2 linked regions of the Pseudovibrio sp. M1P-2-3 genome follow. The protein of the gene in region 1 interacts with the protein of each later gene in a pairwise test. Links are inferred from orthologs where the notes say so. Each region holds a gene or a part of one and is shown on either strand. Other genes may lie near its edges.

What was found. Proteins that work in one complex are often made in the same cells at the same time.
Region 2: the proteins of P6574_RS10215 (region 1) and P6574_RS04565 interact in binary tests that used the Escherichia coli proteins (3 or more experiments, as listed by UniProt). The link is inferred for Pseudovibrio sp. M1P-2-3 from one-to-one orthologs.

Annotation. Positions count from the first base shown.
Region 1 is NZ_JARRCW010000001.1:2,344,591-2,350,282, forward strand. The notes cover bases 1,736-4,664. They hold P6574_RS10215 (HesB/IscA family protein), read right to left. Parts: upstream 3,422-4,664; coding sequence 3,050-3,421; downstream 1,736-3,049. Other genes in these bases: P6574_RS10205 (GGDEF domain-containing protein), read left to right, coding at 1,736-2,260; tenA (thiaminase II), read right to left, coding at 2,371-3,030; P6574_RS10220 (SUF system Fe-S cluster assembly protein), read right to left, coding at 3,457-3,852; P6574_RS10225 (cysteine desulfurase), read right to left, coding at 3,861-4,664. Outside these bases: P6574_RS10200 (DEAD/DEAH box helicase), read left to right, coding at 1-1,100; more of P6574_RS10205, read left to right, coding at 1,208-1,735; more of P6574_RS10225, read right to left, coding at 4,665-5,111; Fe-S cluster assembly protein SufD, read right to left, coding at 5,117-5,692. UniProt on the Escherichia coli protein: Is able to transfer iron-sulfur clusters to apo-ferredoxin. Multiple cycles of [2Fe2S] cluster formation and transfer are observed, suggesting that IscA acts catalytically.
Region 2 is NZ_JARRCW010000001.1:1,003,945-1,009,389, reverse strand. What follows is about bases 1,219-3,900. They hold P6574_RS04565 (2Fe-2S iron-sulfur cluster-binding protein), read right to left. Parts: upstream 2,879-3,900; coding sequence 2,558-2,878; downstream 1,219-2,557. Other genes in these bases: P6574_RS04570 (MFS transporter), read left to right, coding at 1,276-2,499. Also shown: P6574_RS04580 (DUF3011 domain-containing protein), read left to right, coding at 1-374; P6574_RS04575 (AraC family transcriptional regulator), read right to left, coding at 346-1,164; P6574_RS04560 (apolipoprotein A-IV repeat region-like domain-containing protein), read left to right, coding at 4,078-5,445. UniProt on the Escherichia coli protein: Ferredoxin are iron-sulfur proteins that transfer electrons in a wide variety of metabolic reactions. Although the function of this ferredoxin is unknown it is probable that it has a role as a cellular electron transfer protein.

The sequences.
Region 1 (5,692 bases):
CGTTCGGCGATCAAGACAGAATTTTGGAACGCGGTGCCGATGTTCTAATCGCGACGCCAGGACGCCTTCTAGACCATGTGGAACGAGGAAAGCTACTCTTACAAGGTGTCGATATCTTGGTTATTGATGAAGCTGATCGCATGCTGGACATGGGCTTCATTCCAGATATTGAACGCATCTGTAAGTTAATACCCTTTACACGCCAAACACTCTTCTTCTCGGCGACGATGCCTCCAGAAATTCAAAGGCTTGTAGACGATTTTCTCCATAACCCGGAAAAAATTGAAATCGCCAAAGCCTCCACAACTGCGGACACTGTTACCCAAAGGGTTGTTGCGTCCGAGCCTGAGGATTACGAAAAAAGGGCTATTCTGCGGGATCAAATCAATCAAGCTGAAGAGCTCACCAACGCGATTATTTTCTGCAACCGAAAACGGGATGTATCAATTCTATTCCGCTCTCTGGACAAACACGGCTTTTCCGTAGGTGCGCTACACGGGGATATGGATCAGCGTACCCGAATGACAATGCTTGATAACTTTAAGAAAGGGAATATTTCCATTCTTGTTGCCAGTGATGTAGCGGCCAGAGGTCTGGACATTCCAAGCGTTAGCCATGTGTTTAACTATGACCTTCCCCTGCACGCTGAAGATTATGTACACAGGATCGGTAGAACAGGGCGCGCGGGAAGAAGTGGCACTGCAACATCAATTGTTACAGGTAAAGATGAAAAGCTATTGAAAGCCATCGAAGAGAATATTTCCAAAAACTTGGAATGGCTTGGCTCTCCACTTGATTTTGCTGCATTCGCAGAAGAGAAAAAATCCCGGAAGCGGCAACCAAAAAGCTCGTCTTCCAGAAATAAAACAACAACTCGCAGCTCGAAAAAGGTTACACGGCAAACAAAAATGGAAGACCAGCCTGATTCTACACTTATCACAGATATGACGCCACAGCCTTCAGTGCCTGCAGCTTATCACGAACAGGTCTCCAGCAAGCCAGCTCATAGCCGTACGCACCCAGAAGACTTAGTCTTATTCAAAAACAGCTCACACGTTCCCGCATTCATTTTGCGCGAATTTGACTCTCGCCTCAAATAGCCAATTAACCTAAAATTTTAAGTTTTTGTTAACCTTGATTTAGGGTTACGTCTTTAATAACCACACTGGGGAAACCTCCCAATGTGGTTATTAGCTACGAGCTTTCGATGTCAAAAGACGAAAATATCAAACGTTCTCTTGTTTATGCAGATAGCGCATTAAAGCATATTAAAACTAGTGAAATCCCTGCATTTCCTAGAAACTATGAGCTTTGGTACAGTTACTCTTCAGGTATAAACCCAAATCTGACGCGCTCAATCAACAAGATCCTAAGTGAGACGGGAAAACTCACAGAGGAACAAGCGGATAGTATATATAATCGCTATCTATCAGTTGATCGTCTGAGTGAACGCATTGATGAGGTTGGGGGCAAAGTCACTGACAAGATTAATGATCTTGTAGAGATACTGAAGCGAAGCTCACAAAAGAACACCCTTTACGTTGATCATCTGGAAACAGCTTTGGATAAGATGGGAACTGAGCTCACACAAAGTGAACTCAAGCTACTCACTCTTGATCTTATTCGAATTACGGCATCTACATTGGACATCAACCGGGCTCACCAAGATAAGCTTCTGACTGCCCGAGACCACCTTTCCGACCTTCATGAGAACCTCGAAACCATTCGCGCTGAATCGTTGAAAGATGAGCTAACTACCCTTTATAATCGGCGGCACTTTGATCAAACTCTTGACAGAGCTGTGCAAGCGGCAAATGAAGGTGAAACGCCACTCGCTCTTCTAATTACCGATATAGATCACTTCAAACAGTTTAATGATAATTATGGCCACCAAACAGGTGATCAGGTATTGAGATTGGTAGCCATGGCAACCAAACAAAACGTGACCCCTCAAGATATAGCTTGTAGATATGGTGGTGAGGAGTTCGGCGTCATCCTTCCCCTAACTTCATTGACAGTTGCACAGGAAATAGCCGAAAAAATCAGAAGGGCAGTTCTGTCTAAAGAACTGATTAAGCGCTCTACTGGTGAGAACTTGGGACGCATAACGCTTTCAGTTGGCGTCGCTTCATTTCGGAGCGGGGATACCAGTCAAAGTCTGATAGAACGGGCCGATGCTGCCCTTTATCAAGCGAAGGGCATGGGGCGTAACCTTGTAAAAACTGAACTTGATCTTCCAGATTTTGGTCAAGTAGCTTAGGTCGAAATTTGGAAGTTTCGTGGCATCTCAGGCCTGAAACTAACGCTTACTACCTACTTTAAAAATCACCCGCAGGTATTCGTGCCTCTCCTATTGACCGCAGTTGGGGCTTAACGCCCCAACCCCATATCCCAGAAATTAACTTCTAACTGAGTGGCCTTTTCAAAAATCTCTAAAACCCGCGAATACCTTTGCTCTGTCATATACTCAGAGGCTAGAAGGTCCAATTCCTGGATCGCCTCATTAGCAAGGTTTTGGTACTCCTCACCCGCGTATTCCAATATCCAATCGTTGAAAGGATTTTCGGCACCTGTTGCATTGGAACTTTGAAGTAAGCTCCGCCCTATCTCGGCATAGCCGATAACACAAGGCGCTAAAGCAACCTTCAAATCTAACAGGTCCCCCTTCATGCCGGAATGTAGTACGAATTGAGTATAAGCTGTTGTTGCTATCTCGGGTTTGGTGTTTACCAAATCTTGCTCATGAATGCCCCACTTCTCGCTGAAACGGACATGAAGCTGCATTTCAGTATCTAAAATGGACTGGACGCCTTTTAGGCCCCTTTTCATCTGATCAAGGGTATTGCTCTTATATATTGAAAGAGCATAGGCCCGCGAGAACTCAATCAAAAATAGATAGTCTTGGGCAAGATATCGCAAAAAAGCGTCCTTAGACAGAGAGCCATTCCCTACCCCCCGTGTGAACTCATGGTCAATATAGTTATTCCAAACAACAGGACAGTCCGCTTTTAAGCGTTCAAATAACGACACGATAGAACCTTTAATACGTTTAGGAGTTTGGTAACTCTGCTGGAGAAATCTCTACAGATTCACCACACCCACAGGCAGAAATTTCATTGGGATTCTTAAACGTGAACCCCGAGCGAAATTTGGTCGATTCAAATCCCATTTTTGTACCAAGAAGATAAAGGGCGGCCGAGGGTTCAATAAACACCTTCACCCCATTGTCTTCAACAATATCATCACCAGGCTGGGCCTGCTCCACCAAGTCCATGGTATACTCCATGCCAGCACAGCCGCCCTTTTTAATTCCAATTCGCAAGCCTTCAACTTTTTCGCTGCGACTAGCCATAATTTGTTGAATTTGAGCAGCCGCCTCATCATCAACCGATATAATTTTGAAATCAGCCAACCCAGCCATCTCAATCCCTCCAACTAATTCATACAACCATGCACCTAGAAGTAGTTTAGCGCTACTCTGGCTTCATCTGACATACGGCTAGGGTCCCACGGAGGATCGAAAACCATCGTTACATCTACATGACTTACTCCAGGGACCGCGCTCACGGCATTCTCGGTCCAAATTGGCATCTCGCCTGCAACCGGACAACCTGGAGCAGTTAGCGTCATATCGATCTTCACAGACCGGTCGTCTTCGATGTCAACTTTATAGATGAGGCCAAGTTCATAAATATCAACAGGTATCTCTGGATCAAAAACCGTTTTGAGGGCGGCAACAATATCTGATGTTAGCCGCTCCAGCTCCTCTGCAGGAATGGTGGAACTATTGCTGATCTCAGTCGACTGTAACGGCTCCTGAGTGAACTCACTGATAAGAGGTTGGTCAGTCATATGGGGTCCTATCCAAACATTCTCTGGGCCTTCCGGAGTGCATCAGCAAGCCGGTCTACCTCTTCAATACTATTATACAATCCAAAACTTGCACGGCAGGTACTCGTTGCTCCAAAACGCGATAGCAGTGGCTGAGCGCAATGCGTCCCCGCTCTTACGGCAACCCCCTCTCGGTCAATCACCATAGAAATATCATGGGCATGAATACCATCTATTTCAAATGCGAATATGGCACCTTTTTCCTTGGTTGTCCCAAGAACACGCAGAGAACCTATTTCGGCGAGTTTTTCACTCGCATAATCACGAAGTACCTCCTCATGCCGCGCAATATTGTTCCGCCCCAAACTCTCCATATAATCAAGGGCTGCACCCAAGCCAATGGCCTGAACTATGGGCGGAGTTCCCGCTTCAAAGCGGTGTGGGACATCAGCATAGGTTACGATGTCTTCTGTCACGCCCTTGATCATCTCTCCACCGCCATTAAAGGGACGAAGCTCTTCAAGGGCCTCTTTTTTTCCGTAGAGAACTCCAATGCCAGAGGGGCCATACACCTTGTGCCCAGTGAAAATATAATAATCACAGTCCAAATCCTGGACATCCACTGGCATATGAACAGCACCTTGCGAGCCATCCACAAGGACCCTAACCCCACGACTATGCGCCAACCGGCATATTTCTTTAATTGGGACGACAGTTCCCGTCACGTTTGACATTTGCGTTATTGCAACAAGACGGGTCTTGTCTGTCAGAAGCTTTTCAAACTCATCCAACAAGAATGTCCCATCATCTGCCACAGGTGACCAACGAAGAACAGCGCCGGAACGCTCACGGTGAAAATGCCAAGGTACGATATTCGAATGATGCTCCAGAATGGAGAGAACAATCTCATCCCCTTCACTCACAGAGCCAACCAACCCGTAAGAAACCAAGTTAATGGCCTCTGTAGAGGAACGGGTAAAGACAACCTGATCGATGCTTGGAGCATTCAAGAATGTTCGAACTTTTTCCCTAGCACTTTCAAAACGCTCAGTAGCTGCATTAGAAAGAAAGTGTAACCCTCTATGAACATTAGAGTATTCATGAGAGTAACTGTTAGTTATCGCATCAATAACCTGTTGGGGCTTTTGCGCTGATGCACCATTATCCAGATAAACCAGAGGCTTTCCATAGACTTCCCGCGAAAGAATTGGAAAGTCCCGACGGACTTTCTCCAAATCGTAGACTGGCATTACGGGATCAATCCTTTCGCGGATGTTCATAGAAATTATACCTCTTCTGTGCCGAGCCAGCTTCTGACTTCAGCTTCCAGAACCTCAATCACAGCCTCGTTGTCCAATTCCTCAATCACTTCAGCGAGGAAAGCGATAATGAGCAGGTGACGAGCCTGTTTCTCTGGTATACCTCGAGCACGCAAATAGAACAGAAGATCTTCATCAATATCTCCTGTGGTCGCACCATGAGCACACTGAACGTCATCAGCAAAGATTTCCAGTTCTGGTTTCACACTGACTTGCGCATCATCATTGAGAACCAAAGACTGGACCATCATCTGCCCATCAGTCTTTTGGGAATCAGGAGCGACAATAATCTTCCCCTGAAAGACTGAATGAGATTGATCATCGACAACAGACTTATAGAATTCGCGGCTGTCACATGAAGGGACTGCATGGTCAACAAGCAATGTCACATCAGCATGTTGCTTTTGGTTAAGCATGGATATACCGCGGCATCCAATCGTTGAGCCCTCACCTGCACATTTTATCCAAATCTGGTTACGTGATAAGGATGATCCTGTTGTTATGGTAAAGTGAGAGAAATCCGAGTCAGCTCCCACAGTCGC
Region 2 (5,445 bases), 1.3 Mb from region 1 along the record:
GAACGGCACCGCGCTTGACCCACGGCGTGCGCGAAACGGATGATCGTGATTTTATCGCAACTTGCAACAAGCGCACAAAAACAATCGATATTGTCATGATAGCCCCGCCTGCCAGTTTCTTTCAGGGCCAAAGCACCCGTGTGTCCATCAGCTCTAAAACCTTGAGTGAAGATTATTCTGCCTTTGGCAGCTCCCCCGATAGTGAAGGCGGGGTGTCTTTGCCTGTTGTGCGGGTAGGCCCTTCGGCCCCTTTATGGAAGCAGATGATTAAGGATCGAGAGCTTGCCATTAACATTGGCGGTTATCTCAGCCATAAAATCAGCCTTTCCGGCAGTGCCAAGCCTATCAAGACTTTTTTGAAGGCCTGTCAATAGCATCTAGCGCATGTGATTCCCGGAAATACTGTCCGGGGGTCACGCCGAAAGCGGTTTTGAACCGATGGATGAACGCACTTGGCCCTTCATAGCCCAGCTTGTGCGCCACATCGCCAACACTTCGCCCCACAGCAAGGAGCTCCAAAGCCCGAAACAACTTGGCTTGATTGCACCAACTGCGAAAACTCAGCCCCGTTTCAGCCGAAAATCGGCGCTCAAAGGTGCGCTGAGACAAGGCGCAGCTGGTTGCAGCCTCCGCCAGCTGGGGAATGTTTGAGGGGCAACGCACGATCCCTTTCGCCAGTGTTTTGAGCCTGTCATCTGTGGGAAACGTGAGCTGCAGAGGAGCCACGGGCAGTTTAGCCATCTGATCCACCAGCACCCGCGCCAGCCGACCCACCGGACCTCCGGCTTCATAATCGCGCGGCTCGCCCATCAAGGCCATAATCAACTCACGCAGAAGCGGGGTTACCTGAATTACCTGAGGAACTTGCGGCAGGTCCTCACACCACTCCGCGCACACATAAAGGGTGCGGAACTTGGCAAAAGCCATGTAACTCGTTTCATGAAAAACGCCCACAGGCATCCAGACCGCCCGCTCAGGTGGAACCACAAAACTCCCGTGATCTGTTGTCACCGTCATGGTGCCGGATAGGATATGAAGCAACTGCCCCCGCTCATGACAGTGACGCGCCCCACCCGCTTCCTTTTCCATATCAATGGCATAGGCAATAATGGGAGTTTCTTCCCGATGAGACGGGCGGGTGAAGATTTCCGGATGTTCCTTCATGGCAACCACTTTGGCGAAATATCAATATTAAATGGCAAACTAGCGATAACACGGCAGAACTAACCTATCATACAGATAGTCTTTCAAACAATACACGTTGAAGAGGCAGGAATGTTCAGCAGCCTGAAAGACCCCAAATACGGGTGGCGCTCCCCCGTCATCTTGCTCATGCTGATGGCTGTTGCCATGCAGCTTTCTTTCGCGAGCTGGTGGAATTTGGTCAACAATTTCGCAGTGAATACCATCGGCTTTACGGGTAAGGAAATTGGTATTCAGCAATCCATCCGTGAGATTCCAGGTCTTCTGGCATTCACTGCGGTTTTTGCGCTCCTCTTGTTTAAAGAGCAAACCTTTGCTTACATTTCGCTGCTGCTTCTTGGCATTGGTGTCTCAATTACCGGGTACTTTCCCTATGAGATCGGATTTTACCTGACCACACTGCTCATGTCCTTCGGGTTTCACTACTATGAAACCATGCAGCAGTCCCTTTCCTTGCAGTGGCTGCCCAAGAAGAGCGCGCCTGCGACCATGGGGAAAATTCTGTCCGTTGCCGCTGCCGCCCAGCTGATGGCCTACGGAGCTATCATGCTCACATGGCAAACGCTGGAGCTTTCTTTCCAAACAGTTTTCCTGATTGCAGGCATCTCCACCATTCTTCTGGCCATCGCCATTTATGCGGTATTTCCCCGCTTTGAAGGCGGTGTAGCCCAACACAAAAAGCTGATTCTGCGCAAGCGCTATTGGCTCTATTACATGCTCACGTTCATGGGCGGGGCGCGGCGCCAGATTTTTACCGTTTTCGCTGGCTTCTTGATGGTGGAACGTTTTGGCTATGCAGTGCACGAAGTGGCGGGCCTGTTTTTAATAAACGGGCTGATCAATATGTTTATTGCCCATAAAATCGGCGCTCTCATTGGCCGCTTTGGCGAACGCACCACACTCACATTCGAGTATATCGGATTGATTGGAATATTCCTGCTTTATGCATTTGTGAGCAACCCATATGTGGCCGGTGCCCTTTACGTCATAGACCACGCCTTCTTTGCCATGGCCATTGCCATGAAGACCTATTTCCAGAAAATCGCAGACCCTGCCGATATCGCACCAACCGCAGGCGTTGCCTTCACTATCAACCACATTGCAGCGGTATTCATTCCGGTTGTATTTGGGTTGATCTGGCTTTATTCGCCCGAAGCCGTGTTTATTGCGGGTGCGGGAATGGCAGCTGTGAGCCTGTGTCTATCGCGCCTTATTCCACGTGATCCCTCACCGGGGAATGAGTTGGCCTGGGGCTCGGCGGACAAATCTTTCGTCCAGCCAGTCGCTGCCGAATAATCTACCGACAAAAAAGCCCGCAAACTCTGCGGGCTTTTGCATTTAAAGAACTATTTTCTCAGCCTTGAGTTTCAGGAATGTGCACCACAATCCCGTCCAGAGAATCGTCCAGCTTAATCTGGCAGGATAGACGGGAGGTATCGCGAATGTCCTGCGCGAAATCCAGCATATCCTCTTCCATTGGCTCAGGCGAACCGGTTTTTGCAGCCCACTCCGGGTCAACATAAACATGACAGGTAGCACAAGCGCACGCACCTCCACATTCCGCCTCGATACCGGGGACCATGAATTTAATTGCTGTTTCCATTATCGTGGAACCGCTTGCAGCATCCACATCATGGCGCTCGCCCGCCGCGGTGATAAAGGTAATTTTCGGCATCTCTACTTTTGCTTTCGACAGCGTCTTGAATATCAAAGTTTCACTCAGATACTCATTAACTGTCAATCATTCAAGAAAAACTACAGATCTCCAAACCTCATCAAGTAATAGCCCTAGGGGTAAAGCATGAAGATCTCCCCCCGATTCTAGCGAGTACCTCGACTTGGAACAGGCCAGTTTCACAGAATGGATTTTTCTTACTTATGGTACACGACAGGCCGCGTTGCCTTCAAACGACCCCACCAACAATTCATCAATTTACTCAATATTTTAGAGCGGAGTCTCACCTGATTTACTAGATTATAACAGATGAGAAATCTACCGTTGGGGAAGAGACAAACTTTATCGAAGCCGACTGCCATAAAATAGCCTTAATTTGAAAGGTCGTCCCAATATGATTCTACCGTTAAGAGAATCACAGTTTGCCAACAGGGTTTTCCAAAGGGGAACATCAATTTATATTAAAAAGAGCCTCCTAGATCAGCTGAGTAAAACCACGTTTCACGCTAGGGGATTTAGTTAAACTTTTAGCATCTTATTGCAAAGATACGGCATGTTTTCCTCATCTCAAACCACTTTTTGAAAAATCAAATTGTTAACGACCCTATCCTTCCTCACAGCCTCCACTCTCCAAGGGAAAATCCAGTCAACACATAAAATCCATCAAATATAAAACGATATAATCGTTTAAATACAACAAGATAACAAAATTTAAAAAATCAATTTCAGCAATTTGGGCACATTGATTATTCGGATATTCATCAAGTATTCACTACCAAAACACAGCAAATTCCCTGATCTTTGTTAAGGAATATTGACAGGCATGTCCCAACGGAGGTGCTCAGCGCTCACAACTATGACCTTCACTCATTCCTGTTTTCACCAGTAAGCCCTTTCACGCTCACAGGCTTTTGCCCTCACAACGTTCTTCGAATCAAGCTCAAGTTCTGTTGTGCAGATTGCCGGTTTATGTCATTAGATAGTTTTATCGGGCAATATGGGAGCAATTCTCCAAAACCCCATCGTTAAAGATGACGAGCGGTATGCGGTGGATAGTTTCAATCGGAAATTAGGGCACACTCTTTCAACAGCGGCACCTGTTTTTCAGATCCCATCATTGAGCCGATATCTCAAGCAAAGGTGGCGAATACCAATGCTTGCGGGTCAGAAGTTTAGAGTACGGACACGAGGCGACAATTATGGCAAACACCCCGAAGGCGAAAGCTCCGTCGGAAGTGGCACTGTCGGCAGTTGAGGAAGCATTGGCCAACGATTTTGGCTCCACAACAAATGCTGAATCACTTTTCGGAATGGATGCAAAAGGCAAGGGCGAACCGGCAACGGTTCCAACAGAAGCCTCCAACACCAACCAGAGCAGTGACACCTCACAGCCCGATGCAGACGGTTCAAGTTCAGGGTCTTCCGCCCAACGTCGGCGCAACCGTGGCATTCGCCCGCCAGCCGCCCACAACGATGACCGCCAGTCCATCGGCAGCCTCATGTTCTCCTTGCAGCGCAAACCGTCCAAAGCTCCTTTCTGGTTTGCTCTGGCCATGTCGATCATCTGGACAGGCCTTGGTTCGTTCTTCAGCTGGAAAACATTCTCCATTTCAAATGAAGGCTCCACCTTAGAGCAGTTGATCACGAATCCGCAGATCCTGCTCTCTGCTGTAGCTATTCTTGTCCCTGTTGCTTTCTTCTGGATTATGGCTGTGATGCTGTGGCGTGCGCAGGAGATGCGCAATGTCGCCCAGAGCATGACACAGGTTGCCATGCGCCTAGCTGAGCCTGAGGAAGTTGCCAAAGAGAGCATCTTGAATGTTGGACAAGCCATCCGGCGCGAAGTTTCCGCGATGGGAGATGGCATCGAGCGCGCCATTGCCCGTGCAAGCGAGCTGGAAGTCCTCATTCACAAAGAAGTTTCCTCATTGGAAAACTCCTACCACGACAACGAGCTGAAAATTCGCCGTCTCGTGGAAGAGCTTGTGAGCCAGCGCGAGGCCATCAAAGCCAATGCCGAGCTGGTGCGCGAGACGATTTCCGGTTCTCATGAAACTCTTTCCACCCAGCTTTCAAGCACCTCCGAGGAATTCGCCTCCTCTGTCGACAGCGCCCGTGAACGCCTCACACACGCTATTGATGATGCCCTTGAAAAAATGTCTGGCAAAGTTGAAACCCGCATCAACTCAGCTGCTGACAGCTTCAGTGAAGCCGGATCAGAACTGGTCTCCTCCCTTTCCGTACGCGGGGAAGACTATGTCGAGCGCCTCACATCAACCGGCTCCAATCTGGTGGATGACCTGACGAAATCCGGCAACCAGATTTCCGTTCGTCTGGAGACCCATGGAGACGACATCAACAAGCAGTTTGCATCAACAGCAGACAAGTTTGTTGAAGGACTGACCGAACGGGGTAACGAGCTTAACAACCGTCTTGCAGGCACCTCTGAAAGCCTGATTTCAACCCTCTCTTCCAGCAGCTCCGAAATTGGCGGCGCTCTGAGCACAATTGGTGGTGAAATCATTGAGGGCCTGTCAACGCGTGGAAACGAGATTGCAGAACTGCTT